2 regions of the Bradyrhizobium sp. AZCC 1588 genome follow, and region 2 is predicted to be linked to the other one. Evidence: riboswitches for the same ligand, from Rfam matches in the RefSeq annotation. Region 2 holds a riboswitch; the other holds the start of a gene.
The links. Region 2 has a riboswitch for cobalamin ahead of V1277_RS12230 (TonB-dependent receptor). Riboswitches for the same ligand answer to the same signal wherever they lie in the genome.

Region 1: another riboswitch for cobalamin. It lies ahead of V1277_RS31625 (TonB-dependent receptor); the one in region 2 lies ahead of V1277_RS12230 (TonB-dependent receptor).

The regions. Positions count from the first base shown of each region.
Region 1 covers NZ_JAZHSC010000001.1:6,776,622-6,783,854, reverse strand. Annotated here, with positions in the region: gene cobF (precorrin-6A synthase (deacetylating)) at 1-550, shown strand, start outside; gene cobT (nicotinate-nucleotide--dimethylbenzimidazole phosphoribosyltransferase) at 600-1,655, shown strand; gene V1277_RS31630 (histidine phosphatase family protein) at 1,663-2,235, opposite strand; cobalamin riboswitch at 2,366-2,566, shown strand; gene V1277_RS31625 (TonB-dependent receptor) at 2,682-5,045, shown strand; gene V1277_RS31620 (hypothetical protein) at 5,059-5,460, shown strand; gene V1277_RS31615 (VOC family protein) at 6,615-6,983, shown strand; gene V1277_RS31610 (hypothetical protein) at 7,229-7,233, shown strand, end outside.
Region 2 covers NZ_JAZHSC010000001.1:2,602,570-2,609,802, forward strand. Annotated here, with positions in the region: gene V1277_RS12210 (MBL fold metallo-hydrolase) at 1-331, shown strand, start outside; gene V1277_RS12215 (ABC transporter substrate-binding protein) at 442-1,275, opposite strand; gene V1277_RS12220 (ABC transporter ATP-binding protein) at 1,275-2,057, opposite strand; gene V1277_RS12225 (FecCD family ABC transporter permease) at 2,054-3,097, opposite strand; cobalamin riboswitch at 3,232-3,430, shown strand; gene V1277_RS12230 (TonB-dependent receptor) at 3,544-5,811, shown strand; gene V1277_RS12235 (transcriptional regulator) at 6,004-6,243, shown strand; gene V1277_RS12240 (hypothetical protein) at 6,250-6,540, shown strand; gene V1277_RS12245 (hypothetical protein) at 6,571-6,813, opposite strand.

The DNA.
Region 1 (7,233 bases), 4.2 Mb from region 2:
GCCTGTGCGCGACGCCGGTGAGGCGGATTACCGCAAGGGCGTCGACGACTGGCACGATGCCGTCGCCGCGACCTGGTCGCAAGCGATCGCGGGCGATCTTGGAAGCACGGGACGCGTTGCGCTGCTGATCTGGGGCGACCCGTCGCTCTACGATTCCAGCCTGCGGATCGCGCGACGGCTTGACCCGTTCCCGACGGTCGAGGTCGTTCCGGGCATCACGTCGATCCAGACGCTGTGTGCAGCGCATGCGCTGCCGCTCAACGACATCGGCGAGCCCTTCCTGGTCACGACAGGCCGGCGGTTGCGCGAAGGCGGCTGGCCTGATGGCACCGATACCGTGGTCGTGATGCTCGACGGCGGCGCGGCCTTTCAGTCGCTGGAGCCGAAGGGACTGCACATCTGGTGGGGCGCCTATCTCGGCATGCCCGATCAAATCATCATCTCCGGTGAGCTCGCCGAGGTGGGGCCTCGCATCGTCGCTGCGCGGCAGGAGGCGCGCGAGCGGCAAGGCTGGATTATGGATAGCTACATTCTCAAACGCGGGTCGTGACGCGGCTGACCGGCCCGCGCGAACGCAGATCATTCAGAGGCAGGACAACATGCTCCCCGATTGGGTTTACCAAAAATGCCCCGGCGTCTCGGCCGTGCATCGCGAGGCGGCGTTGGCCCGCCAGGCGCAGCTGACAAAACCGATCGGCGCGCTCGGCCGGCTCGAGCACATTGCGATCGAACTTGCCGGCTTGCAGCAGACGGAGCGCCCGCGGGCGGGGGGCGTGCGGATCGTCATTTTTGCCGGTGATCACGGGATCGTGGCGCAGGGCGTGTCGGCCTATCCACAGGAGGTGACCATCGCGATGATGGCGAACTTCGCCGCGGGCGGCGCCGCGATCTCGGTTCTGGCGCGCGAATTGGGTTCGAGTCTCGAGGTCGTCGACGCCGGCACGCTGGCGGAATCGCCGCTGGCGGGCATTGTCACCGACAAGCCGCGCTGCGGCAGCCGCGATTTCAGCGTGGAGGCGGCGCTTGAGCCGGCGGAGTTGGCCTTTGCGTTCGAATGCGGGAGGCGGGCCGTGTTGCGCGCGGAGGCCGGGCAGCCAGATCTTCTCATCTTCGGCGAGATGGGTATAGGCAATACCACGACATCGGCGGCGATCGCCTCGGCCTTGCTCGGCGTGAGCGCGGAGGAGGTTGCCGGCAGTGGCACAGGTGTCGATGCCGCCGGCCGGGTCCGCAAGGCGCGTTTGATCGATGCCGCGTTGGCGCGGCATGGTCTCACGGGTGCCTCTGCCGAAAGAATCCTGTGTGCGGTCGGCAGTCTCGAGATCGCGGCCATTTGCGGTGCAATCATCGCGGCCGCGCAGCGTCGCATTCCAGTCCTGATCGACGGCTTCATCGTCTCGGTGGCGGCCTTGACGGCGGTGCGTCTCAATCGGTCGTGTCAGCCCTTTCTTCTGCCCTCGCATCAATCGGCGGAGCAGGGACACCGCTTGGTTCTTGGGGCCCTTAATGTACATCCGCTGGTCAGTCTGGATCTCAGGCTCGGCGAGGGATCGGGTGCCGCGATCGCATTGCCGCTGGTGCGGCTTGCATGCGCCCTGCACAACGGCATGGCGACTTTTGCGCAGGCCAATGTGCCGGATCGTCCAGCCGGATGACGGCGGTTTAGCCAACGCGCTGATTGACCGACACCACCCGCCACCCCATCGACAGTCGGTCGATGCGGGTGAGGGACAATGGGTCGATCACGAAGCGCAAGGCGGACTCTGGCGTGAGGTCGAGCGCGATGCACAGCGCGGCGCGGATGGTGCCGGAATGGACGACAAGGGTTGCCGAACCCGCCGCGAGCTGGCCGAGGCCCCGCTGAACCCTGACGATCTGGTCTTTAAAGCTCTCGCCGCCCGGCGGCCGCGAACGTGCGGGGTCACTCCAGAATCTTGCGTAGCCTTCGCCGCCGGCGGCCGCGAGGTCGTCATGGCGTTTTCCGGTCCAGTCGCCAAAATCCTGCTCCCGGAGTTCGCTCACCAGGATCGGATCAAGCCCCAGCGCGCGGGCCGTATCGACGGTGCGCCGCGACGGGCTTGCGTGGCTCGCAGCGCCCTTCGGGAGATGTTGTCGCAGCGCGTCCAGTTGCGTCCGGTCGCTGAGATCGGCCGGAGCGTCCGAAGCGTGAATCGTCCCTGCGATGCCGTCGACGACGGCATGCCGGACCAGCCAGAGGAAGGATTCACCTTCCATTCAACGTCTCCAGGGATGTCTGAACTGCGATGCCTGCGATAGCACTTTTGGCTGAGCCGTTGTCAATGCAGGCCGTCGCTCCATACGAACGTCGCACCGGCGACTGCACATTGACTCTGCGTTCGACTTAATCCTAGATGGTTCCGACGGTTTCCCCTTACGGGGATGAAAAGGGAATGCGGTGCGAGGAGGTTTCCTCAATGCCGTAGCTGCCCCCGCAACTGTGAGCGGAGAATCTTGCGTCACGCGCCACTGGGCATCTCGGTCCCGGGAAGGCGACGCAAGGTAACGACCCGCAAGCCAGGAGACCTGCCGTCAGCCGTGGTCACACGCGAAAATGTCGGTCGGGGAGTACAGACATTCGGCTTCAGCTGAGGCCTCACAGGCCGAAGGTTGAGACCTGGTTCGCTGTGACGTGCCACTGACGTCATACCGAGGTCTCAGCCATGTCCTGTCTCCGTGCCGCGCGGCCGCGCAAGTTCCTGCTCGCGTCCGGCGTTCTCTCTTCTTTTGCTGCCTTCGACATCTCCGCGGTCTGCGCGCAACAGGCGGGCTCCCGCGAGCCATTGCCACCGGTCGAAATTTCTCCGCCCACCGACCAGAAGCGCAAGCAGGCCAAGCCGTCCGGCCGCGACGAGCAGGGCGCGCGCCGCGCGGCGGCAAATAGAGCTGCTTCGCCAGCGACCGCACCGAAGCCGACCGGGGATACGACGCAGACACCGCTCAACACGAACGCCATCGCCGCAAGCGCGTCGCGCCTCGGCCTAGCTGTGCGTGAAGTGCCTGCGACCGTGGAGGTGATCTCGGCCGAGACGATCCGCGAGCAGGGCTATCGGACCGTGTCGGAAGTGGCGCAAGGCGCGGTCGGCGTGACGTCCGGCGACAATCCGGCCGAGCCATCGGCCTTCTCGATGCGCGGCTTTACCAACAGCCAGATCAACGTGCTCTACAACGGCATCAAAATCGGCCCCCAGAACATGACGTCGCGTATCATGGACACGGCCAATCTCGAGGCCGTGGAGTTTCTCAAAGGTCCGGCTTCGCTGCTGTCGGGCGAGGGGGCCAGCGGCGGCGCGATCAATTTCGTCACCAAGCAGCCACACACCGGGCCGATCCGGAACGAGGCCCAATTCTCCTATGACTCGCTGAACTCGTTCCGCAGCTATTATGGCTCCGGCGGTAGCACCAACGTTCAGGGGCTCGACTACCGGTTCGACATCAGCCGCTCCTCGCTCAACGGCTTTGCCGATGATACCAACACCAAGACGCTGGATATCTCGGGTCAGCTCAACTACCGCATCTCCGACAATCTCAAGGTCTGGGGCGCGATCGAATACCGGGAGGATCGCGGCAAGGCCTATTGGGGCGTACCGCTGGTCCCGGTCGCCTTCAGCGGATCGCATGTCACGACCGGCATCGTCTCGGGAAGCTACGTCTCGAACTACAATGGATCGAACCTCGGCCCGGTTACGATCGACGATCGCACCTTCAACACCAACTACAACGTCCTCGACAATCGCAATGTCGCGAGGGAGGTGTGGCTGCGCGGCGGCTTCGAGCTCAAGCTCGCGCCCGGCCTGACGCTGAGGAGCCAGGCCTACGGCTATGGCGCAGAGCGGGAGTGGTTCAACAACGAGGTCGAGGCGTTCAATGCCAATGTGAACCTGGTCGACCGGGAACGCTTCTACGTGGCGCACAGCCAGAAGCTCGCCGGCAACTTCACCGACCTGACCTGGGATACGAACATCGCCGGCATGGACAACCGCCTGGTGACAACAGTTGCCGCAAGCGGCCTTGATTTCGTCCGACCGGGGGCCGCCAATTTCCCGCACGATCAGGTCACGCTGGTCGATCCTGCCCGCGGGTACTACGGCCTGCTGACGACGCAGCAACAGGCGGCGCGGATTGACAATGAATCGCTGTCGTTCGAGGATCGCCTGAAGATCACGCGGACATTCGCGCTGGTCGGTGGCCTGCGCATGGAGCATATCGGGCTCGATCGTAACTCGACCGATGTGAATGGCGTGGTGAAGGCGGGCTTTCCCTTCTCCAAGTCCTGGACGCCGGTGACGGGGCGCATCGGTTACACCTGGGAGGCGGTCCCGGGGCTGACCTTCTTCAGCCAGTACGCGACCGGCGCCGACGTCTCAGCCAACAACATCTTCCTGCTAGGGCCGCGCCAGCCGCTCGACCTGACGACGTCGCAGACCTACGAGACCGGCGTGAAGCATCTGTTCTGGAATAGCAGGGCGGAGTGGTCGTTCTCGGCGTTCGACATCGAGCGGAAGAACGTCTATGCGGCCGCCGGCGGCATGCAGCTCAACGTTGCAGGCCGGCAGGAATCGAAGGGCGTCGAACTCGCGGCTGCCGTGCGCGTCACGGAGGCATTGCGGGTCTGGGGCAACGTCGCCTATGTCGATGCGCGGTATGCCGACTACAACTTTGCCGGCGGCTCGTTCTCCGGCAATACACCGCCGAACGTGCCGCGCGTCGTCGCGAACGCCGGCGCAGCGTACCGATCCTTCACGCCCTGGCTGATTGAGCTTGGCGTCGTCGGCCGTCACGTCGGCGATCGCTATAATACCGATGCCAACACAGTGACCATGAACGCCTATACCGTCGCGGACCTCTATGCCTTCGTCGACATACCGAAATCGGTGTTCAACGCCGTCGACCAGACGCGGCTGACATTCCGGGTGCGAAACGTCACCGACAAGCGTTACGCGATCTGGGGCGATCCGTTCTATCCCGATCAGATCCTGTTGGGGGCCCCGCGCACTTATGAGATCTCCGCTGCGTTCAAGTGGTAGGGGCGTAACCCGCATGATGGGCGGAATAGTCCTGTTGCACCGATGGCTCGGTGTCGCGTTCTGTCTCCTGTTCGCGATGTGGTTTGCGACCGGCATCGTCATGTATTTCGTTCCGTTTCCGTCCCTGTCGGAAGCGGAACGCTTTGCCGGCCTTGCACCCGTGGACAGCACGCGTGTGACCATCAGTCCGTCAGATGCCGTCAGGGCCAGCGGGATCGAGGATGCCGCGCGTGTTCGCCTGATCCAGCGGAGCGACGGGCCGGTGTACGTCGTATCAGGGTCGTCGCAATGGCAGGCGATCCGTGCGTCGGACGCGACGAATGCCGCGGTGAAATCTCCCGACATTGCTCTCGCTGCGGCGAGGGGGTCATGCAGGCGGGCCCGGCCTGGATATCTCGCGCGCGTCAGTCGTTGAGCTCGCGGATTATGATCAATGGAGCGTGCCGAACGGCTTTGAAGATTTCGATTTTTCTGTTGTCGATTAGGCGACTGCGACAAACGGGTGTTCTCCTTCGTTCGAGGATAGTTGCGTACTCAATGCCCGCGAAAGCTCTTCACCCCTCGAATAGGTCGGCGCTGATGAGGATGACCGGCTCGGACGAGGCAGGCATCGCAATCAAAACCGACGCGCGTGTCTATTATATTGCATGATTTTGTTACATCTCGTTTTGTTACATCTCGTTACGGCAGTTGCGGCCTTCTTAGGCACAATCATAAAGAGAGCGCAGGTTTTATGGCAGCAGCACTGTCTTGAAGTCGCCTCGCGACTGCACCATGTTGGGGTGGTCGATGAGACGCGTAGGACTTATCGACATCACGGTAGGCAACGCGGTGCGCCTCGGCGCATTGCAACGTTCCGCCACGCGACGCTGCGCGTCGCAACACATCGCTACGCAACGCTTGAGCCGCTGGGGAAGCCCGGCGGCTCCCGCGCGTTTAGCGCGGACGCTCCCCTCAATCGCCTGTGGCTCCGAGACGCCTACCGCAGCCAGCCGGAGGCTGAAACCGAGGATATCTGACAACGAGGGCGCGAGCTTATCCGCCGGTTCATGCCGGCGAGCCTTATTTCGGTGAGTGCAAATCGCCTTGAAGCCAGCGTCCAAGGCCCTTGGACTTCATGGGGTCTTCGAACGCGGCAAAGCTCGTAAGTACCTGATTGCAGACAGCGCATTCAAACGTTTGCAAGTCGACGCCCCGGGCGCGTGCTGGCTCGATGCTAACGAGCATCATCTGGGCCTTGCACTTCGGACAGGCGGGGCGCTCAATTGCAGCGAATGGAATGACGGACGAGAGGCGTTGAGATTGGGGCATGATGCTTCCCTCGAACAGGCGGGAGCGCAACACTCTCTGTCACCGGTAATGCCTAGGAGGCGGAGCGGTGATTGCCTGAGTATGCGCCTGAGGGATCGCAAACGCGAGTTAATTCGCAGATATTTGGAAGGAAGGTAAGCGCCCCGCGGAAGTTGCGAAACCGGAAGCTCCCGCCCGATGCGGCGAGCGTCCGCCGCCAGCTGCCGGTCTGGGGCCTGTGGCAACGGCGCGGGGAAATGAAACGGGAGAGTTCTGTCCATGATCGAGGGGATCAGCGCGGTTACACTCGGCACCCACGAAATGGCACGAGCCGTCCGATTCTACTGCACGCTGGGGTTTGAGGTCCTGCACGGCGGCGAAGATTCGTCATTCACCAGCTTTCGAGCGGGAACGAGCTATCTCAACCTCATCACCCAGCCTAACGAGCGGCGCTGGTCCTGGTGGGGGCGGGTCATCTTCTACGTTGCCGATGTTGACGCACTTTACGACCGTGCACTCGCAGCGGGATACCAGCCAGCTACCGTGCCCAAGGATGCCGAATGGGGTGAGCGCTTCTTCCACCTAATTGACCCCGATGGCCACGAACTCAGTTTCGCTCGGCCTTTGCTCCCGGCTTCCGGCCAATAGCAGCTCGAAGCAGGATTTCGCCACACTCGGTCGAGGCGATACTCCAGAAAATGCTGTCGAATTGTGGATGAAAGAGGCTCCTCGGCTAATCCGTTTCACTTACCTCGATGCGACCGAGCATGCCGGGACCGTCCAAGAGTACAAGATCATGTCGACCCCGGAATCGTTATCACTTACACGATCCGAAGCTCCTCGATAAGCGGAAGCACAAAGGAATTGGCAAGTTCGTCGCATTTGAGGTTCCAGTGTC
Region 2 (7,233 bases):
GCTGTCTGCCCGCGATGCGATCAACAGTCTCGGCCGGCCCGATATCCTGCTCGTCGATTTGCGCGAGACCGGCGAGCGCGCTAAGCACGGCACGATCTCGGGCGCGCTCCATGCGCCCTATCCCGGCATCGCCGAGAGCCTCAAGCCCGGCGGTATGCTGCGCGAAGTCGCCGCCGCGACCGGCCGCCGGGTGGTGTTCTTCTGCGCCTTCGGCGAACGCTCCGCGATGGCGGTGGCCGCGGCGAAGAACGCGGGGCTCGCCAACACCGCCCATATCGAAGGCGGGCTGGACGCGTGGAAGAAGGTAGGTGGCCCGGTGGTTCAAGGGTGAAGATCGCAGGGTGGGCAAAGGCGCAAGCGCCGTGCCCACCATCTATCAGCACATCGACTCTGGATGGTGGGCACGCTTCGCTTTGCCCACCCTACAAAATCGAGCAAGCCTCACCGCCCCACCCGCGCCAATTCCGCCGTCAGCGCATCGAGCGCGTCGGCCAGCATCACGCCGCCGCATTCGGTCAGGCGCTCCGGAATTACGATGCGCCGCTCCCGCGGGTAGAAGCGCTCCAGCGCCGGATGGACCAGAAACGCCTGGCCGTCGTCTCGCGCATAATCGCCGGCTTGCGAAACCACGATGAAATCGGGCCTCAAGGACACGACCGCTTCCAGCGAGGCAAAGCCGCCGAAGGTAAAGCCGAGATCGCCGGCGGCGCTGCGCAGCCCGACTTCGCGCAGCATCGAACCGAGAAAACTGTCGCTGCCCGCTACCCAGCCGCGCCGCGACAGCGGCAGCACGCGATAATGCCGCTCGGCGGCGGCACGGCGGGCGCGCGCCAATGCAGCGTCGAGCCGCGCGATTTCGGCGGCCGCGCGATCGGGGTGTCCAGTCCTATCGCCGACCTCGCGGATCTGCGCGCGGGCTTCGTCGAGGTTTCGCGGCACGGCGAGCTCGGCAAGATGAAGGCCCTTCGTCTTCAACAGCTCCCGCGTCGAGCGCTTGTCAAACGCACTGGCGATGACCAGGTCCGGCTTGAGCAAGAGCACGTCCTCGGCCGCGCCTGATAATACCGGATAGCGGCTGATGTCGCCCGCCTGCGATTGCCGGCCGTCGCGCGCGAAGCGGCTGAGGCCCAAAATCTGCTCGGGGTCGGCCAGCGTCAGCAGCAGCTGATCGCTGCAGACATTCATCGACACCATACGCGGAAGGCTGGCCGCGAATGCCGCGCCGCTTGACATCGCCAACGCGACGATCGCGACAAGAAAGCCGAACCGTGGCATCAGATATCCGCCCAGGGCACGATGACCGCCTCGCGCTGATATTCCGCGCGGTAGGCGCTGATCCGAAACACGTCCGCCATCACCTGCTCCGATAACCCCTCGCTCGGCGTGCCCCACGACACTAGATTGCCTTCCTTCAGCACCAGCACATGGTCGGCAAACCGCGCAGCAAGCCCGAGATCGTGCGTCACCACGATGACCAGCACGCCCTTGTCCGCGGTCGCGCGCAAGTTCTTCATGACGTCGATCTGGTGCCGCGGATCGAGCGAGGCGGTCGGCTCGTCGGCCAGGATGATCGGCGCCTCCACCGCGAGCGCACGCGCCAGCGCCACGCGGCTGCGCTCGCCGCCGGACAACTCGGTGACGCGGCGATCGCTGAACTCCATCACGTCGACCGCCTGCATCGCGCGCAGCACGGCCTCGGCGTCTTTCGGCGACAGCCGCGCCGGATCGGTTGCGCCATGCGGGTAGCGGCCGAGCGCCACGATATCGCGCGCCGGCAGCGGCCAATGCACGAGATGCCCCTGCGGCAGATAACCGAAACGTTTGGCGCGCTCGCGCAGCGGCAGCGAGGCCAGCGCATCGCCGCCGACCGCGATCTCGCCTTCGGAGGGGATTAGCCCGGCCAGCGCCCGCAACAACGTCGTCTTACCGGCGCCGTTCGGGCCGACCAGCGCCACCAGGTGTCCCGCCGATAGCGCCAGCGAAACGTCCCTCAGCACGACGCGGCCGGCGAGCCGCACGCCGAGTCTCCTTGCGATCAGCAGCGCAGCCTCGCTCATGCGACGCCTCCGCCGAGCGCGCGGCGTTCGCGCATGATCAGATAGAGGAAGAACGGCACGCCGATGATCGAGGTCAGCACGCCGACCTTGATGTCCGACGTCGAGGGAATGATGCGCACCGCAATATCGGCAGCTAGCAATAGCGCCGAGCCTGCGAGTGCGCTCGGCACCAACAGCCGCCCGGGATCGTGGCCGATCAACGGCCGCATCAGATGCGGCGCGACCAGGCCGATGAAACCGATGGTGCCGGTGACGGCGACCGCGCCGCCGACACCGAGCGCGACGCCCGAAATCACGAATAACCGTAAGCGCCCGACATCGACGCCGAGGCTCTGCGCGGTTTCCTCGCCCAGGCTCAGCGCCCGAAAGGCATGGCGCTGGCTGAACAGCATCAGCGCGCCGGCAATGATGAAGGGAAACGCCAGCATCACATGCTGAAAGCTGCGGTCCTCCAGCGAGCCGAGCAGCCAGAATGCGATCTCCAGCACCACGAAGGGATTGCTGGAGAGGTTCATCACCAGCGCGGTGGCAGCGCCCGCAAAGCTCGAAATCGCCAGTCCCGACAGAATGAGGATCAGCAAACCCGCATTGCGGCCGGCGATCGAGAGCAGCACGAACACCGAAGCGAATGCCGCAACGATCGCCGCGACCGGGAGCGCATAGGAGCGCACGTCGGCCAGCCCGAGCGCGATCACCAGCACTGCGCCGAACGCGGCCGATTGCGGCGCGCCGAACAGCGAGGGCGAAGCCAGCGGATTGCGGAGCAAACCCTGCAGCGACGCGCCTGACAGCCCGAGAATGGCACCGATTGCGAGCGCCAGCAGCGTGCGCGGCAGGCGGATTTCCCGCACGATGACCTGCGCCACCTCGCTGCCGCCGCCGAACAGCGCTTCCGCCACCGCAAGCGGCGACAGCCGCACCGGCCCGATGCCGAGCGAGATCAGCATCAAGAGCGCAACGAGGGCGGCAAGCGCCGCGGTCGCGCCGATCCGCCGGCGCGCGGCTTCCTCATTGGTCAGGGTTACGGCCTCAACACTCATCGATCGTCCTAAAGCAGGTTTACCCGCCCCGGTACAGACGGCGGGCAGGCGTGCTCATGCGGCAAAAATAGCGCACTCGTCCAGTGAGGATCGCCGGACGCCCCGGGGCGCATTGACTCGGACTTTGACAAACTTCTACCATAGTTCCCGACGGTTCCCGTTTGGGGATCAAAAGGGAATGCGGTGCGGGGAAATCCCCCAATTCCGCGGCTGCCCCCGCAACTGTAAGCGGCGAATCCTTCGTCATAAGCCACTGGGCATCTCGGTCCTGGGAAGGCGACGATGGGGTAACGACCCGCGAGCCAGGAGACCTGCCGTCAGCCGTGGTCACACGCGAAGATGTCGGTCGGGGAGTACAGACATTAGCTTCACCAGAGCTGCTCAAAGCACATGGTGAGACTTGGTTCGCTGTGACGTGCCACTGACGTCATACCGAGGTCCAAGTCATGTCTTTCACCAACAGAGCCGCAAGGCGCCGCCGCTTTTGGCTCGCTTCCAGTTTTCTCGTTCCCATCGTGTCGCTCGGCATTTCCGGCGCGCACGCGCAGACGCCGGAGCCATTGCCGCCGATCGAGGTAACTTCGCCTACCGACCCGAACCGGACCCGCGCCAAGCCGACCTATGATGAACCATCGACCTCGCGCCGCATCGTGCCCGCGGCTGCACCGTCGACCGGCACGCGACCTGCGGCGGGGACCGGCTCGAACGTCGCATCGCAAAGGGCCCCGCAAGGCGCAGGCGGCGGACGGCAGTTCTCCGGCATCGTCGGCACGTCCGCAACCGTCATTACCGCGGACGACATTGCGCATTCGCCGGCGCAGACCTTGCCCGACATCATCGCGCAGGTGCCGGGCGTGCAATTGACCAGCCTTTACGGCGGTGTGAACGGCGCCAAGACGTCCGTCGACCTCCGCGGCTTCGGCGCCTTCGCGACGGCCAATAGCCTCGTCCTGATCAATGGCCGCAGGCTCAACGATATCGATATGGCCGGCGTCGATCTTTCGACCATTCCGCTCAATTCGATCGAACGGATCGAAATCACCCGTGGCAACAGCGGCGCGGTGCTCTACGGCGACAACGCGGTCGGCGGCGTCGTCAACATCGTCCTGAAGGACGGCGCCGGCGGCCCGCCTGTCGCGATTCGCAGCGAAGCCGGCGTCGGCTCGTTCAACCAGCGGCTTGCGAACATTTCGACCGCGACCAACTACGGACCTTGGTCGACGTCCTTCTATGGCAACGCCATCAAGTCTGATGGTTACCGGGTCAACAACGCCCTCGACCAGCGCAACGGGGTCGGCAATCTCAATTATACCACACCGGACCTCAAGGCCTTCCTTACAGTGACCGGTGACGACCAGAAGCTCGGCTTCCCGGGCGGACGCACCGTCGATCCCTCAATCGGACTCAATCAACTCGTCACTGATCGCAGGGGCACCAATACGCCGTTCGACTACGGCAATCAGCAGGGCGCCAGCGCAACCACCGGCTTTACCAAGACGATCATGAACGGCGTCGACCTCATCGTCGACGGCGGCTTTCGGAAGAAGGACACGCAAAGCGGTTTCTTCGGTGCGGTACCGTTTGCGTCGCCGCTGCCGAGCTTCTCCTCGACCTATAACGATGCGGCACTGCAGACCTGGTCGATCACGCCGCGACTGAGCGTCAAGAACTCGATCCTCGGGATGCCCTCACAGATCCTGACCGGCATCGATTATTACGATGCGACGTTCAACCAGGAACGCGGGGCGTTCAAAGGCCTTCCGCCTACCCACATCTACGATCTGTCGCAACAGACGGTGGCGGGCTATTGGCAGCAAACCGTCGGTCTGTTGCCGACGACGGATTTCTCCTATGGCGCCAGGATTCAAAACACCAGCCTGAGTGCCCGGGATCGGTTTGATCCCAATGCGCCCGGTTGCGCCATGTTCTTCAATTGCAGCCCAGCGGCCTCTCCGTTGGACAGCAACGAAACACAATACGCGCTGCATGCTGGGCTCGAGCATCGATTCAATAGCGTGTTCTCGGTATTCGGCCGCGCCGCGCGCGCATTCCGTACCCCGACCGTCGACGAGCGCGTCTCCAGCGGCCCCTTCTTCGTTCCAGGGACTTTCGAGTTGAAGACGCAGACCTCCCACGACATCGAGGGCGGCTTCCGCATCAAGAGCGGTGGCTTCCAGATGCAATCGAGCATCTACAACATGGACCTCGAGAACGAGATCCATTTCATCCCGGCGCTGTTTTTCAACGTCAACCTCGGTCCGACCCGCCGCTACGGCTCGGAGACCAGCGCTTCGCTGCGTGTCAGTGACACGGTGACGCTCCGCGGCGGCGTGGCCTACACCCGCGCTGTCTTCCGCGAGGGTGCATTCGCCGGCAATGACGTGCCGCTGGTGTCGCGTTACACCGCAAGCGGCGGCGTGACCTGGAACATCTGGCAGAACTATCTGGTGTTCGACGCCACGGTGCGGGCCTGGAGCGAACGCATCATGGACAATGACCAGGCCAATACCCAGCACCGCATTCCGGCGGACGCCACCGTCGATTTGAAACTGAGCGGCGCCTACGACCGCTTCTTCTGGTCTGTCGGCGTGAATAATCTGTTCAACGCGCTCTATTACGACTACGCGATCGCGAGCTCGTTCACGCCTGGCCGCTTCGCGGCCTATCCACTCCCGGGCCGCACCTTCATGGTGAAGGCCGGCGCGACGTTCTGACCGATACAGCCGGTTCGGCTTGCTGCCGGACCGGCTCGACCTGCCGTGTTCCCCGCCAGCCTTTCATATCAAGGCAGATTCTGTCAGAAACTGCGCCATTTTCGACCGAAAATAACGTCCTCTGCGCGCCGATCCGTGGTAAATGGGCCACAGACCGCTCGACGATATCAGTCGTGATTTCAGAGGTATGACATGAATGATGAGCCGAAGAGCGCCGCCGAGCTGAAAGAAATGAGGCTCAACCGCAAGCGCGCCCAGGAAGTCGATGGCATCAAGGCAATGGCCGAGATCGCGGCTGCCGATATCGCGATCCGCAAGCGAACCGAGAAGCTGCGCGCGCTGCGTCTGGCGAAGGAAGCGGCAGACCGCGCAAATCCGCCGGAATCGAAAGTCAAGGGCAAGACCAGAGCCAGGATTGCGAAAAGAGGCTGACTTGAAATGACGAAAGAGGATCGCGATCGCGCCCAGGCGCGCTTCGACAAGGCTGCCAAGGCGGCTCAGGACGCAAAGTCCGGCAAGGCCGAACGCGACGCAGCGGCGAAAGCCGTGCTCGACAATATGGCGAAGCTGAAGGCATTGCGGCTCGCGCGCGAAGCAGCCGAGCCGAAACGTGCGCCCGCCACAAAGGCCGCAAAGAAGGCGCGCAGCAGCGCAAAGCGGCCCGACGAGAAGCCGGTGGCCCTGTCCGAGTGGCTGGCGAGCCAGCAGAACGGCGGACGACGAACCTGAGATCGGCCGATCGAGCTCAAAGATCCGGCGTTACGCCGGCCCCGGCCAATCGATCATCGATCGCGTCTTGTTCTCGGCATCGTAAACCTGCACCTGAAGCATCTGGAAGCGGTTCTTCAACGCCATGCCCGCTTCCTCGGCCGCCTCCACCGTATCGTGGTGCGACTTGAAGTGGCCATCGACGACCAGCGAATAACCGGTGGTCGGAGCCTTGTCGGCGCGGAGGATCTTGCGCTGTTGCGGTTCATCGAGCGCAATGCGGGGCTTCTTCATACTGGCTCCATGTGATGCCCTTCGAGCTGAAGCCGAAAAAAGGGCGGGAAGAATCGTTTGACCGGCGCTAGGATACCTTCCGGCCGCGATTAGATTGAGGTCATGCCGTTACCCTGAGTCGGCATGCAGCGCAAACGCCGATTGATCCGGCGAAGAAGCATCACTTTGGTGAAATCATATGGGCGGAACAGGCAGGAAGAACAGCGAGCCTCCGAAACAAGGCGATGCCAAACCGAAGAAGCCGCCGCGCCCGCCGGTTGAGGAGGAGGAGGACCACGAGGACGGCGACATCGCTACGCCGAAGCGGGACCGTTATGGTCCTGATGATGAGCCGTTGTAGCCTCATAAAAGTTGGTAGCCCGTAGGGTGGGCTAATCCTACTGCGTCACGAGCGCTTTCTGACATATCGAGCGGCACGGG